DNA from 3 places in the Chitinophaga agri genome. Region 1 is predicted to be linked to each of the others. Evidence: riboswitches for the same ligand, from Rfam matches in the RefSeq annotation. Region 1 holds a riboswitch; each other region holds the start of a gene.
The links. Region 1 has a riboswitch for cobalamin ahead of GWR21_RS03880 (DUF5074 domain-containing protein). Riboswitches for the same ligand answer to the same signal wherever they lie in the genome.

Region 1 (7,601 bases):
ATGATAAATACTTCGACATCTATTAGAAATTTATACTGGCAGTAAGACGGTAATAACGTCCCGGCATCGGGTAGTTGATCACCACATCATAATACTGGTTAAAAACATTGTTAAGTTCTCCTGTCAGTTTAATCAGCTTATGCTTATATAAAAAGCTGGTCGATACTGACAGATCGCTGGTATACCACGGCTCCACGTAATACATGGGAATATTGGTATTCAGGAAATAACGTTCTCCCACGTATATAAAGCTATAATTAATATCCCACTTATGCCAGGAGGCATGCGCAATGAAAGAACCGCTGTGTACAGGTACATAAGCGATCTGGTCTTTGTAATTGACCTCTTCCGGATTGGATACATCCAGTGCCTGCTGATAGGTATATTTCACTGAAAAGTCAGTCTGCACGCTCTTCAGTAACGCCGGTGATAACTGTATACTGGCATCTGCACCATATATATCAACGCCACCGATGTTCTGCATCATCCACTGAAAGTTGCGGCCGGGGGCCGCTACGATCTTATCTTTCACATGACTGTAATAAGCGTCCGCCTGCAGGGAGAAGAACTGTATGAATTTCCCGGTATTGCGGGCGTATCCCAGGCCTATGTTATATTGTTTTGTATGCTCCGGACGCAGGTCAGGATTACCTACAGTACTGTAATACATATCGTTGAAAGTAGGCATCCGGAAGATGCTCTTGTAGAATGCACGCAGTTTCAGGTCTTGCTGATGGAATGGCTGCCAGGACACGAGTATAGTTGGTCGCAGTGCCTGATAGTCCCTGCCGGAGTTATATAGTTTCGTCTGTTCATTGATAAACGTAGCCAGCACATTGCCCTGTATGTCTACCTGTCCCAGATGCAGGTTTGTCGCTGCGGCGGCCAGGGTGGTATAACGCGTAGGGATGGCAAAATGGTCAAGGTTAACAGCGGTCATCTCGTTCAGCTGGAAGTCGGCCGATAGTGCGACATCCCAGAAGCTGGTGACCTTATATTGATTGGCTGCAGAGATATAGTACTCATGCTGGCGGTAGCGGTTCATGAGTGCACCATAGTCTGCAATGATTGATGTATCCAGGTAGCGGACGTAATCATACATATACTTGGCACTGAGCAGCATCGTATACCGCTTACTGAATTTCCTGTTGTAGGAGGCTTGTACAAACAGGTTCCGGTCCCACTGGTGCTGACCGTTCAGGAACTTATTACTGACGATGGCGCCCGGCAATCCACGGGTAGAGTTATAGTAATAGACTTTCGCATTCCATGTACTGCTATCTTTGAGCTGACCATACAGGCCGGCTTCCACACGGGCAGCGTCGATACCGGCGTTTTGTCTGACTGCCGTGGTATCATAGGCACCATTGGTATACCTGAACCTATATCTTCCGTGACCATGTGTCCATTCACTGCTCACAACGGCGGAGAGCCTGTCAGACAGTTTTTGTTCTATTCTTACAGCGGGATTGAACAATCCGAAGGAACCGGTTTTAAGTGACACCTTCCCATGTGTTGTTTCTCCTGTTGCAAATACCGGTTTACGGGATTGCAGGTAGATAGAAGAAGCGGCAGCAAACCCCTTCGCCGGCTGGAGGATCGTTCCTTTCTGTGCATTATACAGATCTATCTGTTCAATGTTATCGAGTGAGAAGCGGCCCAGGTCTACGGTGCCGTTCTGCGCGTTACCTAACTGTATACCGTCATAGAATACGCCCACGTGGTTCGTTCCCATACTACGCACGTTGATCGTCTTCAGCCCTCCGAGCCCACCATAATCCTTCAGCTGCACGCCAGAAAAGAAGCGCACAGCATCCGCTACAGATAAACTATTCATCTTCTCGAGCGCCACACCGCTCAGCGTCTGTACGGGAGATACTGAATTATTCTTATTGGAGAAGATGGTAACGCCCTGCAACATGCGCGTGACAGCAGTATCCTGGGCGGAAAGCTGAAATCCGGACGCCAGTAAAAGGATGAATATGTATAACCGAACGGCCAAGTTAATTGATTTGAAAATCAGGAATTAAGAATCGGGTAGCCTGACATGCCAAAGCGTTGCGCCTTTGTCATTGACCAGCAATTAAGCAATGCGAAAAGATCTTTTCGCATCAATTCTTAATTCCTGATTGCTGATTATTTATTAAACAGCGCCATACCGGGGAAGAAGTAGCCGCTATAAGTCTTACTCTTCACCAGCGCGCCTGTCGTCGCATTATGTATATAAACCTGGTTATTGACATCGGCACCATACAGGTTCGTGTTACTATTCAGGACCAGGTAGTTCCTTGCCTTGTCATAAGCGATCCCCTTTCCATAAAAATACTGACCTGAAGGCAGTGTGATAAATGCGGTTGTCAATGACGCAGCATTACCCGGAATATATTTATAGATCCTGTCTGTACCTGATACAATGAAGACCGCGTTCTCCACAGTAGATGCAACGATGGAACTGTTGTTATAAGTGAACTCGTTATAATGAACAGGGAAATTGGTCGTGATACTATCTACCGCCAGTGTAGACGGATTGATCTTCTTCAGCTGTGTTTTGGAAGCCGCCCATACACTGCCATCTGTGCTTTGCACGAACCCGCATACAGCGGTACCCAGTTTTTTTGCGATGCTGTAATCACTGGTATTGAGTGCAATGATCCCTTCTTTAGCAGACAGGATAAATATATAATTACCGCTTTTAAACATGTCGGTCACTTCTCCGGTGATACCAGCAACGGCGGTACCCAGGGTAACAGCAGTCAGGTTCAGCGGATATACACCATCCACCGCACTTACAAGACCTCTTGTATCATCAACACCAACGAAGGAACGGCCATCACCACCCGGCAGCGCGTCAATACGGCCGGTTTCTTTTAACGTATTGGCATCAGCCACTACCAGCGGAGCGCCATATTTACCAACGAAATACAGTCTGCCATTAAATACGGTTGCGAACTGCATGGTAGAGGTATTGGGACCTAATGTCTTACCGGCATTCTCGGCAGAGTATACATACTGGTAAACGGAATCCTTGTCGTAGTCATAGAAGTTCAGGTCTCCGGATTTCGTACCGTAGTTACCTTCGGATACGATCAGGAAGCCGTTCTCGTATTTTCCGGGGACCACGATCACATCATCATCCTTACAGGAAGCGGCTGCCAGCAGCAGACCAGCCAATAACCAGTTGCGTAGATTTTTATACATACATCAAATTTTTTCCGGTGGATAATACATACTCACATAACAACAATAAGCCGCCAGTCAAACCGGGTGCTCAGTTGGTATATCAGCGGATCTAAAAAATAATTGAACCAGGCCATTACTGACCCTCACAACATCAGCGCTTTCACCCGAAGGCACGGTATGTCTGTTGCAGCTGGCAGGTCTTCTGACTCTCCTGCTTTTCCCGGGCCTTCCCGCCCGCTTTCGGCGGACAGTGGCATTGGAGCGGTCTTCGGGAAAAACGATCGTACGTGTTACGATACAGGATTACAGCTACGGGGATAGCTCCGGACTTACACCGGATTCCCTTTTAATTCACCACTGGTGAAACCAAATGCGGCACAAACCTACTGTAAGGGTAGTTAATATCCAAAAAGAAAAATAGGTAGTATCTTGCCGCAAATTCAAAACTGTTCTGTTGAAACGACTATTCGTGTTAGTAGCATTCCTCCTTGGAGGCTATACCAGCTATGCCCAAAACCTGCTTAATAAAACGGTCTCACTGACCGCTGACCGTAAGCCCCTTGCCGCAGTACTAGATAACATGGCGATGCAGGGGGATTTCAGTTTTTCTTATGTGAAAGAATTCATTCATGATGATAGTCTTGTGACGATCAACGTCAGTAACCGGTCCGTCAAACAGGTGCTGGACATATTGTTCCAGGGCAATTTTCAGTTCCGTGAAATAGGCAACCAGATCATCATACAACCCGGCACCTCATCCAAAGAGAAGTGGTATGTGGTAAGCGGATACATCAAAGACGCCGTCACCGGCCAGCCTATTGCTAATGCCAGCGTATACGACGGTATGCTGCTGATCTCAACACTGACCAATGAGCAGGGTTATTTTAAACTGCGCCTGCGTGAAAAGGAAAGAACAGCGGCCCTGCTAACCGTCAGCAAGGAATTGTACCGCGATACGGTCATGCTGGTACCGGCAGGGCGTGACCAGGAGATGAATGCCAGCATTAAGCCTGCTGCACCTATACAACTGACCGTGGTAGATGTCAATCAGCATACCCATGTAGAGCAGACTTTCTTCGGACGCTTCTTCCTGTCTTCCCGCCAGCGTATGCAGAGTCTCAACCTGAGCGACTTCTTTACCCGTCAGCCATACCAGTACTCCCTTGTCCCTGCTATTGGCACCCATGGAAGGATAGGCTCCCAGGTAGTGAATAAGTTCTCTATGAACCTGATCGGTGGTTATACGGCAGGTCTGAGTGGTGTCGAGATAGCGGGCGTTTTCAACATTGACCAGAAGGATGTGAAATGGGTCCAGCTTGCAGGGATCTTTAATATAGTAGGCGGACATTTCACCGGTGTACAGGTTGGAGGCATCCATAATCATATCATGGATTCGCTGAAAGGGGTGCAGATCGGTGGTATCAGTAATATATTGAAATATGGCTTCCATGGTGCCCAGATCAGTGGTACCTATAACCAGGCAGGTGGTGATGGACAGGGAGTGCAGATAGGCGGTATCCTCAACAATGCGGGAGGAAGCCTGAAGGGCGCTCAGGTAGCGGGCTTCCTGAACCTTGGCCGGGACAGTATAGATGGCGCACAGATCGCTGGCGCTGTTAACGTCGGCTGGGGCGACATTAAAGGGGCTCAGATAGCGGGTGCTGTGAATATGGGCCGTAAACAGGTTGACGGAGCACAGATCGCTGGGGTGATCAACTACCGCACAGGAGGTGATGGGACCCAGGTAGCGGGCGCTGTCAATGTCAGCCTCGATACGACGAGTGGCGTACAGCTATCAGGCTTGATCAATTACACCAAAGTACTAAAAGGCGTACAGATCGGCTTTGTGAACTATGCGGATTCTTCTGATGGCTTCAGCTTTGGTGTGTTTAACTTTGTCAGAAAGGGCTTTCACCAGGTCCTGGTGTATAATAATGAGCTCACTGACGTCAATATCGCTTACAGGTCCGGTAGCCGGAAGTTGTATAGTTTGCTGCTGGCAGGGATGAAACTGGGCGACAAACGTGCATATACGTTCGGATATGGCATCGGCCACCCCTTCACCGTGTCTCCCCGGTCGGAGATCACGGTGGAACTTACCTCACAGTCCCTTTACCTGGGCAGCTGGAATGATACCAATTCTATCATCCGGTTACAGACAGCCTGGAACCGCCGGCTGAACAAATACCTGACACTGTATGGCGGCCCGTCCTTTACGATCTACTACAGTGACAAGCTGGACGAGATCGATCCGGCCTATGAATCGAGGGTACCACCGCATTACAGTCCGTTTACATTAGGTGGCGGAGTGACTGCCTGGTTTGGCTGGCATATAGGCGTCGGGTTTTTCTAGATTATTTGGTAATTTTGCAGCTTCAATTTTTAAAAAGTTAAAAATTAAACTCAGGTAATGTCAAAAGTTAAAGTAGGTTTTGTGCAAATGTCCTGCAATGGCAATAAGGCTGATAACCTCGCCAAGGCAATAGAGCGGGTACGTGAAGCGGCAGCTAAGGGCGCGCAGATTGTATGTTTGCAGGAATTGTTTACTTCCCTTTATTTCTGTGACGTGGAGGATTATGATAATTTCTCCCTGGCAGAACCTATTCCTGGTCCGTCTACCGAGACTTTACAGCAGGTAGCAGGTGAGCTGGGTGTGGTGATCATCGCTTCTCTGTTTGAGAAACGTACGCAGGGTATCTACCATAATACGACTGCTGTGCTGGATGCTGACGGCAGCTACCTGGGCAAGTACCGTAAGATGCATATTCCGGATGATCCGGCTTACTACGAGAAATTCTACTTCACGCCGGGTGACCTTGGCTATAAAGTGTTCAAAACTAAATTCGCCACTATTGGTGTATTGATCTGCTGGGATCAGTGGTATCCGGAAGCGTCCAGGATCACCGCACTGATGGGTGCAGAGATCCTGTTCTACCCAACTGCTATTGGCTGGGCTACATCCCAGGACGAAGCGACCAATACGGAGCAATACAATGCCTGGCAGACTATCCAGCGTAGCCATGCAGTAGCCAATGGTGTACACGTAGTGAGCGTAAACCGTGTAGGTTTCGAGCAGGAAGGCGCTATGAAATTCTGGGGCGGTTCCTTCATTGCCAATCCGTTTGGTTCTATTATCTACCAGGCAGATCATGAAAAAGAAGAGGTATTCGTGCAGGAACTGGACCTGTCCAAGACTGACAGATACCGTACACACTGGCCGTTCTTACGCGACAGAAGAATTGATTCCTACGCTCCTATCACCAAAAGATTTATCGACGAAGCATAATGAACGGACAACCAACTTTGAAACAGCAGGGATACTTCTTCCCTGCCGAATTCCATCCGCATGTCGCAACCTGGCTGAGCTGGCCGCATAAAGAAGCCAGCTGGCCCGGAAAGATCCACACGATCTATCCCTATTACAGCCAGTTCGTGAAATACCTGGCGGAGAGTGAAATCGTCCGTATCAATGTGATTGATGAAGCCATGAAGGCTTTTGCTATTGGCCATCTCCAAAGAGCGGGGGTCAATATGAACCAGGTGGAGTTTTATTTTAACCCGACGAATGATGCATGGTGCCGCGATCACGGTCCGGCATTCCTGATCAATCCGGCGGAGAAGAAGAAGGTCATCGTCGACTGGAATTATAACGCCTGGGGCGGTAAATATCCTCCATTTGACCTGGATGACGTAGTACCAACGCGTATTGCGGAGCATTTCAACCTGCCAGTCTACCATCCTGGTATTATCATGGAAGGTGGTTCCGTAGAGTTCAACGGTAAGGGCACTGTCCTGACATCACGTTGTTGCCTGCTCAATGAAAACCGTAATCCGCACCTGAATCAGGCGCAGATCGAGACGTTCCTGCACGATTTCTATGGTATGGACCAGGTGTTGTGGGTGGATGAAGGGATCATCGGGGATGACACTGATGGTCATATTGATGACACAGTCCGCTTTGTGAATGAGGATACGGTGCTGACGGTCGTCGAGTCCAATAAACAGGATGAGAACTATGAGCTCCTGCAGCAAAATCTCCGAGAACTGAAACAGATGCGTTTACTGAATGGTAAGCAGCTGAATGTAGTGGAGCTGCCGATGCCAGATCCAGTAGTGTTCGAAGATCAGCGTTTGCCGGCTTCCTACGCCAATTTTTACATTAGCAACAAGCATGTGATCGTGCCGGTGTTCAATTGTAAGCATGATGACAAGGCGCTACAGGTGATCAGCGAGTGTTTTAAAGACCGTGAGGTGGTTGGAATTGATTCTACAGAGATCATCTGGGGATTGGGCAGTTTTCACTGCCTGAGCCAGCAGGAACCTGCGGTATAGATTTTTCTTATAATTCTTTCGGGCAGCACCACGGGTTTCCGTGGTGCTGTTTTTTTTTTGTGATAGCGGATTCGCGATCTGCGTTATTT
Region 2 (7,601 bases), 2.0 Mb from region 1:
ACTGAAACGGGTCGCTGTAATGAAAGCTGCTTCATCCATTAACTGCATGGCTGTACCGCCGAATAAGGTATCATAATGGTTCACTGTGTTTGGAAATACCGCTTTGAATATCCGTGTAACGGATTCGGCTATCTGTTTTTCGTATGCCATATAGTTGTTCTTCTTGTTTATCTTTTTGACCGCAGGGAGAATAGTTGTCGCAGGCGTTCTTTAAAGCGGGTTTGCCTGTAATTCTTTTTCATGTCATTTAAGCATCCGGCGCAGAGACATCCGGAATAAGTCTCACCTATAAAGGTGCGCTCCTCTTCAGTCAGCGTTACCTGCTGGCATTGACAGCGAAGGATCGAGCCAACGCGGCATTCAAATGCTGCATGGCAGCGTGGGCAGGTAATGGTTTCATGACAAGCCATGCCGCAAAGTTACGAAACGGAATCAGTAAACGGGGAACTGTTTTGCAATGCGCTGGATATGTGCTGATTGCAGAAGATAGGACAGTGCAGCAGATGACCTGCTGCACTGTCCTGTTTTGAATGGCGGATGATGGTTATCAGGATATAATTATACCGTTGTCTTAGCTGCTACGCGCATGTTATGTGCGGCAGCCACCATGTTACGTAATGCCTGCTCTGTTTCAGGCCATTTGCGGGTTTTCAGTCCGCAGTCAGGGTTGACCCAGATGTTACGTGCCGGCAGCAACTGTGCTGCCTTCTCCAGCAACTCCGTCATTTCCTGTACGGTCGGCACGCGCGGAGAGTGAATGTCATACACACCCGGACCTATCTCATATGGATAGCGGAACGTAGCAAATACTTCCAGCAATTCCATCTGTGAGCGGGAGGTTTCTATCGTGATCACATCTGCGTCCATGGCAGCAATATTGCTGATAATATCATTGAACTCCGCATAGCACATATGCGTATGTATCTGTGTTGTATCTGCTACGCCGGATACCGCGACCCTGAACGCTTTAACAGCCCACTCCAGGTAGGATGGCCAGTCGGCCTCACGCAGGGGTAAACCTTCTCTGATAGCAGGTTCGTCAACCTGTATCACATTTATGCCTGCTTTTTCAAGATCATTCACTTCATCACGGATAGCCAGTGCTATCTGTAAGGTAGTAGCAGCACGTGGCTGGTCGTCACGTACGAACGACCATTGCAAAATGGTGACAGGTCCTGTCAGCATGCCTTTCATTGGCTTATTGGTAAGCGATTGTGCATAACTGCTCCATTCAACGGTCATGGGTACGCTACGTTGCACGTCGCCATATATCACGGGTGGTTTGACACACCTGGATCCATAACTCTGTACCCATCCGTTTTGCGTGAATACAAATCCTTCCAGTTGCTCGCCGAAATATTCCACCATGTCATTCCGCTCAAACTCCCCATGTACGAGAACATCCAGGCGCAGGCTTTCCTGCAACTGCACGGAGTCGGCTACTGCTTTGCGGATGGAAGTATCATATGCTTCTTTGCTGATGATACCTTTTTTGAAGTCAGCACGTAGTTTTCTGATATCTTCTGTTTGCGGGAAAGAGCCGATGGTTGTGGTCGGAAATAAGGGCAGTTGCAATACTGCTTCCTGTGCCTGCTGCCGGATAGCAAAAGGATGTTTACGTGTTGCATCCGCATCCGTCAGTGCTGCCAGCCGGGCTTTCACTGCTGGTTTGTGGATGATGGCAGCGGTGCTTTTTTCCTGCATGGTTGCCTGATTGGCCTGCAGTAATACCTTGTTACCTGCAATAATGTCTCTTAATGCAATCACCTCGTTTACCTTCTGTTTGGCAAAGGCCATCCAGTTTTTAATCTGTGGCGTGAGCACTGCCTCATCTGTTTCCAGGTCGAGGTCATAAGGCGTATGTAACAGGGAGCAGGAAGTCGCGATCAGTACCCGATCCTTGCCGATTACATCGATCGCTTGCTGTATCAGCCCGAGTGATGCTTCATAGTTATTCTTCCAGATATTACGGCCGTTCACGACACCGATAGACAGCAGTACATTCGCTGGTAAGAGCGGCAGTATCGTATCCAGTTGTTCAGGTGCTCTCACAAGGTCTATGTGTAACGCGTCTACCGGTAGTTGCACCGCTAACGGAGTGTTGTCCTGTAGTCCGCCGAAATAGGTGGTCAGCAGTAGTTTCAGTGCCGGCACAGCAGCTCTCATCTGTGCATATGCCTGGAGGAAAAGATCCTGTTGTTCCGGTGTGAGGTCGAGTACCAATGTGGGTTCATCAATTTGTACCCAGGTAGCGCCGGCCTGTTGTAAAGACTGCAGCAGCTGATTGTACACAGGCAGTAATTTATCCAGCAATGCTGCTGGCTGCAGTGCTTCATCTTTTATCTTACCCAGCAGCAGGAAGCTGACAGGGCCGATCACCACAGGTTTGGTATGGATACCGAGCGTCGCAGCTTCTTTGAATTCTTCCAGGCATTTATTGTACAGCAAACTGTAATGCTGTGAGGCATCAAACTCAGGTACCAGGTAATGATAATTGGTATCGAACCATTTCGTCATTTCCATGGCGGTGGCATCAAAGCCATTTTTCTGATAACCACGCGCCATAGCGAAATATAGCTCAGGACTGCCGGGGTTTACGAGGTTTTCTTTTAAAGCTTTGAAACGTGCGGGTATGGCGCCGGTCATGATACACATATCCAGTATCTGATCATAGTAGGAAAAGTCATTAGATGGAATCAGGTTAATACCTGCCTGATGCAATGTCTCCCAGTTCTGCCGGCGTAACTGCCGGGCAGTAAGCTGTAATTTTTCGAGGGAGATCTTACCTGCCCAGTAGGCTTCATTCGCTTTCTTTAATTCCCGGTTGCTACCAATACGCGGATAGCCAAGAATGTTTGTTTGCATACTTAGATGTTTTAATGGTGTAAAAAATGGGAGACTTGCGAAAGTATATATGCAGCTGTCTGAGGCAAGTATCCTGGCTTGTAACAGTGACGACCGTTCTTCTCATCTGCCGCAGGCGGGACAATGAACATATGTGGTCATACCCGGTAGGTTACTTACAGTTGCGCGTCAGCCCGTGATTTACACACGGTTCCTTTTTAATTCCTTCCGCTTTACAGGAGGGAAACCACAAACAGTTATTGAATGATGTCAAGTTTCCGCTGTTGATATAAGTGTCTTCTTATTTTCTGTGCAAACTTAATAATATGGAACAAAATGTAATAAAAGTATTTTTATTTGGTGTTTTGTTCTTTATTATTGATTTTAAAAGTAGATGTGTGCTGTTTTGTTGAATGTAATCCATGCAAACAGTAATTTTTTCTGTGGATGGGAGAAATCGTCAGGGTACTTATTACCCGGAATCCGAAATTCCTTACGTTTGCAATATGTTCAACAATTATAAATACACGGTAACTGAGCGTTTTACGCGCTACGTGCAGATAGATACACAATCAGACCCGCTGAGTAAGTCTTTTCCTTCTACTGAAAAGCAGAAGGACCTTGGCCGGTTGTTAGTCAGCGAATTACATGAAATAGGTATTACGGATGCCATCATGGACGAGCATGGATATGTCTTTGCGACCATCCCCGGCAACACCACTAAACAGGTGCCGGTGATCTGCTTCTGTTCTCACATGGATACTTCCAGTGATTGCAGCGGGAAAGACGTAAAGCCTATCATTCACCGCCAGTACGACGGCGGCGATATAAGTCTGCCGCACGATGGTACCGTGATCAGGGCTGCCGAACACCCTTACCTGGTCTCCAAGAAAGGAGAGGACATCATTACTGCCAGCGGTAACACATTACTGGGAGCAGATGATAAGGCAGGTGTAGCAGAGATCATGGACGCAGCACAGTTCCTGATGACGCATCCTGAGGTGAAACACGGCGATATCCGTATCCTGTTCACGCCGGATGAAGAAGTAGGCCGTGGTGTGGAAAAGCTGGATATACAGCGCCTGGGTGCACAGTTTGGCTACACACTGGATGGTGGCGAGCGTGGTTCACTCGAAAATGAAAGTTTCTCTGCGGATGGTGCCAAGATCGCTATTGATGGCGTGAGCGTACATCCGGGAACTGCTAAAGATAAACTTGTCAGTGCTATTAAAATAGCCAGTGAGATAGTAGATGCGCTGCCGAAAGACAGCCTGTCTCCCGAGACTACGGAAGACCGTCAGGGTTTTATCCACCCGGTGCGTATACACGGTATTGTGGAGCATGCGGAGATAGATTTTATCCTGCGCGATTTCGTAACGGCGAAGCTGGAAGACCATGCTGACTTCCTGCGGAATACGATGAATACGGTGATGGCCCGCTATCCGCAGGCAAGTGCGACCCTGACCGTTACACAGCAATACCGTAACATGCGTGAAGTGCTGGACCTGCATCCCGAGGTAACCGCCAATGCAGAAGAAGCGATCCGCCGCGCAGGCGTTGAGCCGTTACGACTGATCATCCGTGGAGGAACGGACGGTTCCAGGCTCTCATTTATGGGATTGCCCTGCCCGAATATCTTCACGGGAGAGATGGCGCTGCACAGTAAAAATGAGTATGTAAGTATCCAGGACATGGAAAAAGCGGTGCAAACGATTGTGCATCTGGCCCAGGTATGGGAAGAACGGAGCTAATTAGTTGGTTGATTCGCAATATTTTGGCTGAACATACGTTAAATGTTTACCATATTATTGGTATCTTCCTGCCTTGTTGCACTTGAAATATATACTTTTGCAAGGTTAAAAATTTATTCATGCTCTTAGGACTCGTTACATTATTACAGGAACCTCTATTACAGCCAAAGGCGGACACCGTTGCCAGCGCAGCCACTGCAGCCGCTGCGGCAACAGCCGATCAGCAAATCAGATTACTTGACCTCCTGGTAAAAGGTGGTATCCTGATGATCCCCCTGGGAATACTTTCAGTGATCGCTATTTTTGCCTTCGTGGAAAGGTATCTTACTATCTCCAAAGCAGGTAAGCTGGAAGATAACTTTATGCCAATGATCAGAGATCATATCTCTAATGGCAATATCTCTGCTGCCCGTTCTTTGTCCAAAAATACCAACAGTCCTATCGCCAGAATGATCGATAAAGGTATCCAGCGTATCGGCAAACCTATTGAGAACATTGAAAAATCAATGGAGAATGTAGGTAAACTGGAGATCTATAAGATGGAAAAGAACCTCGTGATACTCTCCATCATCGCAGGTATTGCGCCGATGTTCGGGTTCCTGGGTACCATCGCTGGTATGATCCAGACCTTCTTTAACATCTCCATCACCTCCGATATCACCCTCGGTACGATCGCTGGTGGTATTTATGTAAAGATGATCACTTCCGCTACAGGTCTGATCATTGGTCTGGTAGCCTTCATCGGTTACAGCTTCCTGAATGCACAGATAGACAAGGTTATCAATAAAATGGAGGCCGCTTCATCAGAGTTCATTGATATTTTGCAGGAACCAACAAAGTAAATCATTGATCATCTGTAATTCTTAAATATGAACTTACGCAGTAGAAGAAATAAGCGGCACCTGGAGCTGCACAATGGAGCACTGAATGATATCCTGTTCATTCTGTTGCTTTTCTTCCTGATCGTGTCAACACTCGCCAATCCGAATGTGATCAAACTGACGCTGCCCAAAGCTAAAAGCAATACCAAGTCTAAGCAGACGGTTGTTGTCAGCATAAATGACAAACGGGAGTTTTTCGTGGGTACCAATAAAGTGCCTTTCGAAAGTCTGAAACAGATGCTGATTCCTGCACTGGGTCGTGAGACAGTAGATCCTACTATCGTCATCAATGCAGAAAAATCTGTACCAGTGGAAGAAGTAGTGAAAGTGATGGAAGTAGCCCGTGAGATCGGTGCAAAAGTGGTATTGGCCACTGCCAATCCGCAGAGTAAAGGATAATCAACCGGTTATATTATACGAGCGGTCCGCCATTGGCGGACCGCTTTTTTATTTGTATAGAATGTGTGCAGGTAGCATTACACCGGTTGTTCTCCGCCGCTGCCCGGTTGTACCACCGGTAGTACCACCTGGAAGGCCGCCCCCTTACCATACTCGCTCGAAGCGCTGATCATCCCATGATGCCGCTGAACGATCTTCTTGCATAATGCCAGTCCAAGCCCTGTTCCATCATATTTATCCTTGGAATTCAGCCGGGTGAACGTGTCAAATATCTTCTCACGCTGTTTCTGATCAAAGCCGATCCCATTATCAGTGATCGTGATGTTGTAAGCCGCCTGATGACCATTTACAACCGGCGTCGCTTCAATGCCGATCTTCGGATAGGTCGTATCGTTGGTAAATTTCAGTGAATTGTTCAGCAGGTTGTAAAACAGCTGATGGATAAGTATACGGTCGCCTTCAATGACAGGCAGCTGGCCTACGGTGATCTCCGCATGCTTCTGCTGGATCAGCACCTCCAGGTCATTCCTGATCTCAGTGATCGTGACATTCAGATCGATCTTTTCAGTTAGCTGTTCTGCCCCGTTCTGTACAGAATAATTCAGCACGCCTTCTATCATGGTAGACATACGTTCGGCAGAAGAAAGGATCTTATTCAGATAGGTCTTTCCCCTGTCTGTGAGCTGGTCGCCCACTTCTTCCTGCAGCCGGGAGGTGAATATCTTGATCTTCCGGACAGGTTCTTTCAGGTCGTGACTGGCCACATGTGCAAATTGCTCCAGCGTGTCATTGGAACTCTGTAGTTCCGCATTCACATTGTTCAGTTCAGTGGTCCTTTCACTGACGCGTGTTTCCAGTTGGGCCATTAAGGCTTTACGCTCAGAGATCTCCCTGTACCATTCTATCACAATGCCAGCTGTCCGGGCCATTAATTCTACGGCCTCCCGGTCATCGGGCGAAGGAGTCTGTTTAGTCCTGAAATACAGCGAGAAAGTGGCCAGTGGCTTATTTTGTGAGGAAAGGATAGGGGTTGACCAGCAGGCACGTAGTCCGTGAGATAATGCCAGCTCTTTGTAGTTGGCCCAGAGTGGGTCATTTTCAATATCAGCTACGGTAATCTCTTCTCCCTTAAATGCTGCGGTACCACATGAACCCGCGAAGGGCCCGATCTCTCCACCGTCCACCGCTTCGTTATAATGCTGTGGCAAACTGGGAGAGGCACCATGGAGCAGGTGTTTGCCGTCCGGCGCTAATAGCAGGATACAGGCAAATAACTGGCACTCAGACTGTTCTTCTACTGTTTTGACGATCGTGTCCAGCACATCTTTAATGGGCCTGCCGTGGACAGCCTGTTCCAATGCATATTTCTGTCCTTTCAGGATGATGGCATTCCGCTTTAGTACCCGGTCAGATGCCTTTTTCAGGCTGATATCGTGGGTAACGGCCAGTTGTGAAAGGGTACCCTCACTGTTGGACATAGGGACTGCATGTGTCTCCATATGGCGTCTTGTACCATTTAGTCCGATAATGTCGAACTCCCAGTGCAGACTTTCGCCATTGCAGACCCTGTTATGGTTATCTATCCATGCGGCGCGGTGTTCCGGTGCAATGAGATCGAATACGCACCCGCCTACAACGCTTTGAGCGTCAGTGGCTTCAATCATGCATAAGCCGGCCTTGTTCATAAACTGAAGCTGGCCGTCAGGGCTTACAATTTTTATACATT
Region 3 (7,601 bases), 360 kb from region 1:
GGTTCGATATGCCGATCACGATATACTCCACTACTTGTCTTTTACGGTGAATGCGGCGTTGACAATACTGGCGGCTACGTTACTGCCTCCCTTACGTCCACGTATGATGACATAGGGCACCTGTTGCAGCGCCTGTAGTTTCAGTTTGGATTCGATCACATTGACAAAACCGACTGGTGCACCAATGATACCCGCCGGGGTGAACTTACCTTCCTGTAACTGATCACACAGTTCAAACAGGGCCGTTGGTGCATTGCCGACCACAAACAGGGCATCCGGATGTTTTTCAATGGCGATGCGCATACCTGCCTGGCTACGGGTCAGTCCTTCTTTTTCTGCCAGTGGTAATACTGCTTCGTCATTCAGATAACAGTATACGTTGGCATTATATCTTTTGATGAAATCTTTCGTAATACCTGCCTGTACCATGGTCACATCTGTAACGATGGTCCCCCCGTTGCGGAGATAATCATGCCAGTGGTCGATCGCATTATTGCTGGATACATAGAGGTCTTCGTATTCGAAGTCGGCCGTTGTATGTATACAGCGCATGATCGCCCATCTGTCGGCCTCACTGATATCCTGACGTTTCAGCTGTGCAGCGATCTGGCGGAAGCTCTCGTCCTGTATTTCCTGTCCGGAGGCTGGCTTCCTGGCCATGTAGCCTCTTGGCGTCACCAGGTAGTTCTTGAAGGAATAGGTTTGCGAGTTACCGATCATTACCAGGGAGAACATGTCTACTGCTTCCACATTCATATCGCCAAGTGTAGTGATGGTGATCGTTTCGTCCGGTCTGGTCACCTGGCGGATGATCGCCACGGGTGTCGCCGGATCTCTGTGTTGCAGGAACAGTTCCCTGAAGCGGGCGAGTTGCCAGAAGCGTTTTTTGCTCCTGGGATTGTATAAAGAAGTAACGAAGTCGCCGATGGCAGCTGCCTGTATCCTTTTTTCGATCACCGGCCATGGTGTCATGAGATCAGATAAAGAGATACAGCAGAAATCGTGTCCAAGCGGCGCACCCAGTTTACCGGCAGCAGCGATGAACGCGCTGATCCCGGGGATAGTCTGCAGGTCGATGTGTTTATCTGTGCGGGTGCTGGCGTATTGGTATACCAGAGAGGCCATAGCGTAGATGCCGGCGTCTCCTGAGCTGATCACGACAACATGTTTGCCGGGTTCACAGCGGTTGACGGCCAGTACTGCGCGGGCTTCTTCTTCGGTGAGGTCTTTGCCGATACATTCACAGTGAGGGGGCAGGAGGTGCTCCACAAACTGAAAATAGTAACTGTATCCGATGGCGATATCTGCTGTTGCCAGTACCTGTTGTGCAACGGGCAGGATATAGTCTCTTCCGCCGGGACCAATGCCAACTACGCTTAATTTCATATGAGTGATTCAGGAATCAGGAATTAAGAATGAGGAAATTGATTAGCCGTAAGACAATTCCTGATGCTTATTCCCGATTATTTATTAGTTTTTAAAATCAATAATGAGAAATATGGTATTTCCCTGTTTTCAAGATCTTCCAGCTTTGTGGTAATATACTGCTGCTTCGTACCGAGTCTTTCGCAGTATACTATCTGCAGGCCGGTCTGTTGGATCAGGCTCCGGATCTCGTGCAGGATGCTTCTGACTTTAATGAGGACCACTGTTTCAAATTCTTCCAGGTAACGTGCTAACGTGTCCCGGTCTTTCATCCTGGGCAGGATGGCGATCTTTTCATTGAGTATGGCCAGAGAGGATTGATGCTCCGCAGCACCCAGTATAAAAGCGGGTACACCGGCGATGATCTCCAGTTCCAGTTGATGCGCCTGAATGTGTTTGAGCAGATAGGCGAAGGTGCTGTAAAATGAAATATCCCCTTCACTGACAAAGGCTATCTGAAGTCCTTTCTGATAATCAGCCAGTATCAGCTGAAATGTCTCCGCGTAGGTCTGTTCAGCCGACTGGCGGTCGTCTGACATTTTCAGGAACATCCCCTGGAGTTTTTTTTCGTCCAGCCGGTAATGCTGTAATATCTGCAAAGAATAACTGGCGGTCTGACCATCCGCCAGCAAGGATCCCGGATAGTAGATCTTATCTGCGTGCTGCAATGTTTGCAGGCCTTTCACGGTGATCAGCAACGGATCGCCGGGGCCTAGTGATACGCCATATATCTTTCCCTGTCTATTCATGTATCAGATGCCGAGGATCTTTTTAACGGTTGTGAACACGGTTTTCTTTTCACCAGGTTTTTCATCTTCTTCAAAGAGGATACCTTTTACAGCCAGGTGGTGTCCAGTTTGTTCTTTACCGACTTCATCCTCGAAACCGATGATCTGCGTACGGTATTTACACAACTGGCAGTTCATATTCGGATGACCGTCTTCGACTTCTCTGACACGTTCGTCGATTGTTTGCATCAGGAGTTCATCGCATTCGAAGGACTTAGTTGCGATCACTGTTTTATTGGTGATAGCACTGAATTCTTCGAGCTGTGTATAGATCTTTTTAAGCAGTACACCTGTGAACAGGAATACGGGCAATGCGACAATCCTTTTATACGGCAGGTGATCGATGATCGGTAAGTGATCTTTCAGTAAAGGCTGTGTGACGCCAATGAAGGCAGTCGTAGTAAATCCGAAGCCCAGGCCTTCACCCAGCATACGGGTCAGTTTCACAATATCGGAGTTAGCATCCGGATCGGACGTACCTCTGCCTACGAGCAGCAGACAGGCATCTTTTCTGTCCATCGCCGGATGGGCAGCTTCCGCCTGTTCTACCAGCTTCTTTGCCAGTTGCAGGATAGAAGGTGTGATACCAATGTGCCGGCCCAGTCTGATCCGCAGATCAGGATATTGTGCCTGCAGCGTATTCATTTCGAAGGGAATGTCGTTTTTGGCATGTCCACCGGCAAAGAGGATGGCAGGAATAGCGATGATCTCCCGTACACCTGCCACGTACATACGTTCTACGGCGGCAGCGTATACCGGGTGTGCAAATTCAAGAAAGCCATAATCCACCATCCGGTCAGGATAGCGGTTGCGCATCAGTGCTACCAATGCCTTAAAGCCTTCGACACCTTCGGGGTCGCGGCTGCCATGACCACAGATTAAAATCCCTTTCATCATATACCACTATGTAAAAGGCTGAGCGGATCAGGGTACCTGAACGAATAGTCCAGTCTTTGTTTGATCTTGTCAGCGTTAACTATCTTGAAATGCGGATCGGCGGTGACTGCGAAGGTAGGCAGTTCCAGTCCGGCGACAGCGGCCGCCTGGGTGTAGTATTCCCGGCGGGTGGGATGTTCATCTGCGCAGGCATTGAATACATCACCCCATGCCTGTTGCCGGATGATCTCCCGGATCAGCGCAATACAGTCGTCCTGGTGGATGACATTGATCGGTGCATCCCCGTTCTCTACATTCTTTTTGCCAGCCAGGAAACGGCCAGGCATACGGTCGTAACCGATCAGTCCTGCGAAGCGTATCACTGTTGTCATAAAACGAACATTGGTACGCAGCATTTTTTCTACGGTGAGCAGTGCCTTGCCGCTGCCTTTTGTAGGCATGGCTACTTCATGTTCATATACTTCTCCATTCACATCAGGGTAGACAGAAGTAGAGCTGATGAAGAGCACGTGTTTCACCGGACTGTGCTCCACTTCTTTTATGAGGTGGGCCATCTGTGCCTGATGGTACAACACAACATCTTCTCTGCGGGAAGGAGGGAAGTTAATGATCAGTATCTGACTTTGCAGGAAGCCTGTCATGTCATTGCTGTCAATACCGGCGTCGGTGATCATTACTTTGTAGGGTTTGATCTGTTGTTCCGCCAGTTCATTCATTTTGTCGTCCGTCGTGACAGAGCCTTTCACCAGGTATCCTTCTTTTACAAGATGGACAGCCAGCGGGAGGCCGAGCCAGCCGCAGCCTAAGATGCTGATCGTATTTTCCGGTGTGTTGCTCATATTGATTTAATCTTCTGCGCGGACCTGTTCACTGACGATCACTGTTTCCGCCTTCGCATACCGGTGCCGCAGGTACAGTTCCGCGTATAAAGATATAATGATACTAATAAAAACCAGTCCGACAATATTATTCTGGAAATCACTAAGTTCGAGTGATTCGTTCCATGTGCTTGCAATTTTATACAAAGGAATGGCAAAACACATGATCGTGATCAGGACATTCAGTTTAAAACGATGACGCTGGATCTTTTTCTGGTCAAATGTTTTCAGCAGTTTGCTCAGCAGCAGGGAGTCGCAGGTGCCCGTGGCGATCAGCCCGAGCGAGAATACGATGCCACCCATAATGGCGTATACCCATTGATTAGATACAGATACAGCATACCCGAAGGCAGCGATCTGTGAAGAGGTATCGAAGATGAATCCGAAGATAATACCCGTGAGGATGACGGTGAATGGGTTCAGACTGTTATCAAACACTTTTGGCAGCAGTCTTTTACGGAATCCGCTGACGGTCGTATTGTCTTTACGGGACAGGTTGATCAGGTTTGAAATACCCATGAGCAGCAGCATCACGGAAGACAACCATTCCACGACGAGATCCAGTACGGGAGGTATCTCAAAGTTGTTCTTCAGTATACACAGGAATAACGCGATAGCCGTGACCATGATGCCATGGCCAAACGTGAACAGGGTGCCTACCCAGCGGGTCCATTTGCTTTTATGGAGATGCAGGCGGTAGGTGTAGCTATCAATCACCGTGATATGATCGGGATCCAGACCATGCCTTAAACCCAGCACAGACAGGACAATGAATCCGGTCAGATCTTGTTGCAGGATGTCCATAAGATGCGTTTATTCGTTAGGCTGGCTGTTATAGGAGAGTGGTTTCGCATCAACCAGTTCCGCTTCCGGGAAGTGTACATGGTCCATGACAAGTGCATTCTTCATCAGGTGCTCTGCGACGATGGCGCGGGTGGTTTCAGGAGAGACTTCTTTATACCACAGGCCTTCCGGATGCATAAATACCATGGGGCCCCAGGTACACTGGCCCAGGCACTTGGTGCGGACGGTGTGGATCTCATCGTTCAGGTCATTTTCGGAGAGATGTGTCCTTAATCTGATGGTCGTTTCATCTGCGCCTTTGTTGCTGCAGGTGCCGCCATTACAGATAAAGAGGATTTTCTGAACTTTCGTCAGGTCTTTGATTGCCATGCTGGTCGTTACTTTTGATTTAATACATTAATTACCCGTTAATGATTAAACAAGACCCCCGGAAATAGAAAGGAAACAAGTGCAGGTGTGCGGATGGCAAACTGCGGAATGTACTCCTTCCACTTTTTTCCCGAAGTGTTGGATAAACATAGTCGTTGGCAGGTCTTCTGACTCGTTCTACTTTTAACGCCTTCCCATGCGCCGACAGGCGGACAGTGGCATCAGTTAAAAGCTGTTACAGAACTTACAGCAGCGGGAACTGTTTTGGAATCACACCAAATTCCCTTTTAATTTCAACCGGTTTGTGAGCGGCTGAAAACCAAAAACCGTAGCAAATGTAGGTATTTATTTACTTTTTTTATCAGTAGATAAAAGCAGCGTACAGTTAATCAGTTAGTTATGCTAATGAATAATAAAGGGCGGTAATGATCACGAGGGTCAGCAACGTCACTGCATGATTGATATACATGACTTTGCGTAGCTCCTCATGGGCGAGGTCCCTGGCATGTTCCCCAATATATGGCTTGACAACTACCTGCCCATGGTAGGTGTTGGGGCCGCCGAAACGGCAATGCAATATGCCGGCAAGAGCGGACTCGGGGTACCCGGAGTTAGGGCTGGCATGCTGGTTACCGTATTTAAAGATATAGATCAGCCCCCGTTTACTGAAGGTGGCCAGTACCATCAGCACGGCCGTGATACGGGCCGGGATAAAGTTGGCCACATCATCCAGGCGGGCGGCGAACTTCCCAAACCAGAAGAATTCCTCCTTTTTGTAACCGATCATCGAGTCAAGGGTGTTGATCATCTTATAAATCATCATGGCCGGTAAGCCTCCGACGGCATAATAGAACAAAGGCGCGATGACACCGTCGCTCAGGTTTTCAGAAAGGGTTTCAAATACGGCCGTACGGATCTGGTTTTCACGCAGGTGCGTTGTTTCCCTGCCTACGATCCAGGACAGTCGTTTTCTGCCCGCTTCCAGTCCCTGGGTAGCCAATGTGTCAAAAACCTCTTTGCCTTCCTGTAAGAGGCTTTTATTCGCCAAACCATAGAAGACAAATATGCTGGTGAACAGGTAATAAAAAATGGGTGTCTGTAATTGCAGTAACAGATATTGTGCGCCATAAAAGAGCCCGCCCGTGACGATACAGAGGGCAAGGGTCATCCACATACCTTTGATGAACCGGTATTCGCCTTTATTAAGTGTAGCGGTGCATCTGGCGATAATGGATCCGAAAAGGCGGACAGGGTGTGGCAGCCAGCGGGGATCGCCCAGCGCAAGGTCCAGCAGATAGCCCGTCACTAAAGGAATAATGATCAGGAGAAACCGTTGATCCATGTGTTCAGGGCTTTGATCAGTAATTGGTTGTCCTCCGGCCGTTGTGTAGCGATCCGGAAGTGTTGTGTAGACAGACTTTTAAAGTTGGACGCGTCGCGGATAAGCAGACCATGATTGCTCAGCAGGTATTGTTTGAGTAATGATGCAGAGAACCGGTGCGTCATACAGAGGAAGAAGTTCGTGTGTGTGTGCCAGACACTGAATTCCTGCATGTAACGTAGTTGATCCATCAGTTCCTGTGTGTCTTTCCGGAGGCGGCTGACAGGCAGCTTGAGTGTATCCCTGTGTGCTGCGATGTAGAGACCCGCTTCTATGGCCAGGGCATTGACAGACCAGGGCATTTTGGAAGCCAGGATCTTGCTGATCAGTGCCGCATTACTGAGGATGTATCCGAGGCGCAGGCCGGGGATGGAATATGTTTTTGTGAGTGATTTGATGATGATCAGATTGGGATGGCGGTCAATGGCGCCGGCCATCGAAATCACCGCTTCTGTAAAGTCAACGTAGGCTTCATCTATGACGAAAATCGTTTTCGGATGGGCGGTGAGTAGCTGCGTGATCGTGTCCCGCGTCAGTATAGCTCCGGTAGGATTGTTCGGGTTACCGAAGAATACCAGGTCTGTATCAAAACGGGTGCCCGCGTTCAGGTCATCGTAGGGAACATACCTGACCGTCAGATCGTTGGTCTGGCAGGCGTCTTCATATTCCGCGAAAGCGGGAACAGCGATCGTAACCGTCTTTTGGCGAAAGGCGTGCGCAACAAGATAGAACGCCTCCGTAGCGCCATTCGTCACAAGCACTTGTCCGGGTGTGAGCAGGTGCCAGCCGGCCAGTGCCTGTTGCAGTCGCTGGGCATTGGCTTCCGGATAATTATTCAGTTTATAGAGACATTCCGTGAGATGCTGTTGTAATCCGCTGTCAAATCCTTCATAGTATACATTTGAGCTGAAATCGGCTTTGACAGGATAATTGAATAAATACCTGTCGTCTCCATGCCCGTTGATCATGACTGTTGCTTTAATTGGCCGTAAATATAATCCATGTCGATATGTTCGCGCAAGTGGGCAGCTAATTTATCATATTGTTCTTCTTTGAATG

Region 2: it holds a riboswitch for cobalamin, as region 1 does, so the genes downstream of both, metE (5-methyltetrahydropteroyltriglutamate--homocysteine S-methyltransferase) here and GWR21_RS03880 (DUF5074 domain-containing protein) in region 1, are expected to answer to the same signal.
Region 3: it holds a riboswitch for cobalamin, as region 1 does, so the genes downstream of both, GWR21_RS02610 ((2Fe-2S) ferredoxin domain-containing protein) here and GWR21_RS03880 (DUF5074 domain-containing protein) in region 1, are expected to answer to the same signal.

Annotation. Positions count from the first base shown of each region.
Region 1 is NZ_CP048113.1:1,032,537-1,040,137, forward strand. It holds gene GWR21_RS03870 (DUF5074 domain-containing protein) at 1-19, opposite strand, end outside; gene GWR21_RS03875 (TonB-dependent receptor) at 23-2,002, opposite strand; gene GWR21_RS03880 (DUF5074 domain-containing protein) at 2,137-3,198, opposite strand; cobalamin riboswitch at 3,356-3,566, opposite strand; gene GWR21_RS03885 (STN and carboxypeptidase regulatory-like domain-containing protein) at 3,635-5,533, shown strand; gene GWR21_RS03890 (carbon-nitrogen hydrolase) at 5,591-6,466, shown strand; gene GWR21_RS03895 (agmatine deiminase family protein) at 6,466-7,512, shown strand.
Region 2 is NZ_CP048113.1:3,026,229-3,033,829, reverse strand. It holds gene GWR21_RS11910 (acyl-CoA thioesterase) at 1-150, opposite strand, end outside; gene GWR21_RS11905 (cysteine-rich CWC family protein) at 168-410, opposite strand; gene metE (5-methyltetrahydropteroyltriglutamate--homocysteine S-methyltransferase) at 559-2,865, opposite strand; cobalamin riboswitch at 2,912-3,111, opposite strand; gene pepT (peptidase T) at 3,351-4,595, shown strand; gene GWR21_RS11890 (MotA/TolQ/ExbB proton channel family protein) at 4,715-5,437, shown strand; gene GWR21_RS11885 (biopolymer transporter ExbD) at 5,465-5,875, shown strand; gene GWR21_RS11880 (GAF domain-containing sensor histidine kinase) at 5,953-7,601, opposite strand, start outside.
Region 3 is NZ_CP048113.1:674,176-681,776, forward strand. It holds gene cbiE (precorrin-6y C5,15-methyltransferase (decarboxylating) subunit CbiE) at 1-31, opposite strand, end outside; gene cobJ (precorrin-3B C(17)-methyltransferase) at 31-1,386, opposite strand; gene cobI (precorrin-2 C(20)-methyltransferase) at 1,464-2,174, opposite strand; gene GWR21_RS02595 (sirohydrochlorin chelatase) at 2,178-3,110, opposite strand; gene GWR21_RS02600 (SDR family oxidoreductase) at 3,107-3,949, opposite strand; gene GWR21_RS02605 (HoxN/HupN/NixA family nickel/cobalt transporter) at 3,956-4,792, opposite strand; gene GWR21_RS02610 ((2Fe-2S) ferredoxin domain-containing protein) at 4,802-5,161, opposite strand; cobalamin riboswitch at 5,302-5,500, opposite strand; gene cbiB (adenosylcobinamide-phosphate synthase CbiB) at 5,559-6,503, opposite strand; gene GWR21_RS02620 (pyridoxal phosphate-dependent aminotransferase) at 6,482-7,510, opposite strand; gene GWR21_RS02625 (cobyric acid synthase) at 7,507-7,601, opposite strand, start outside.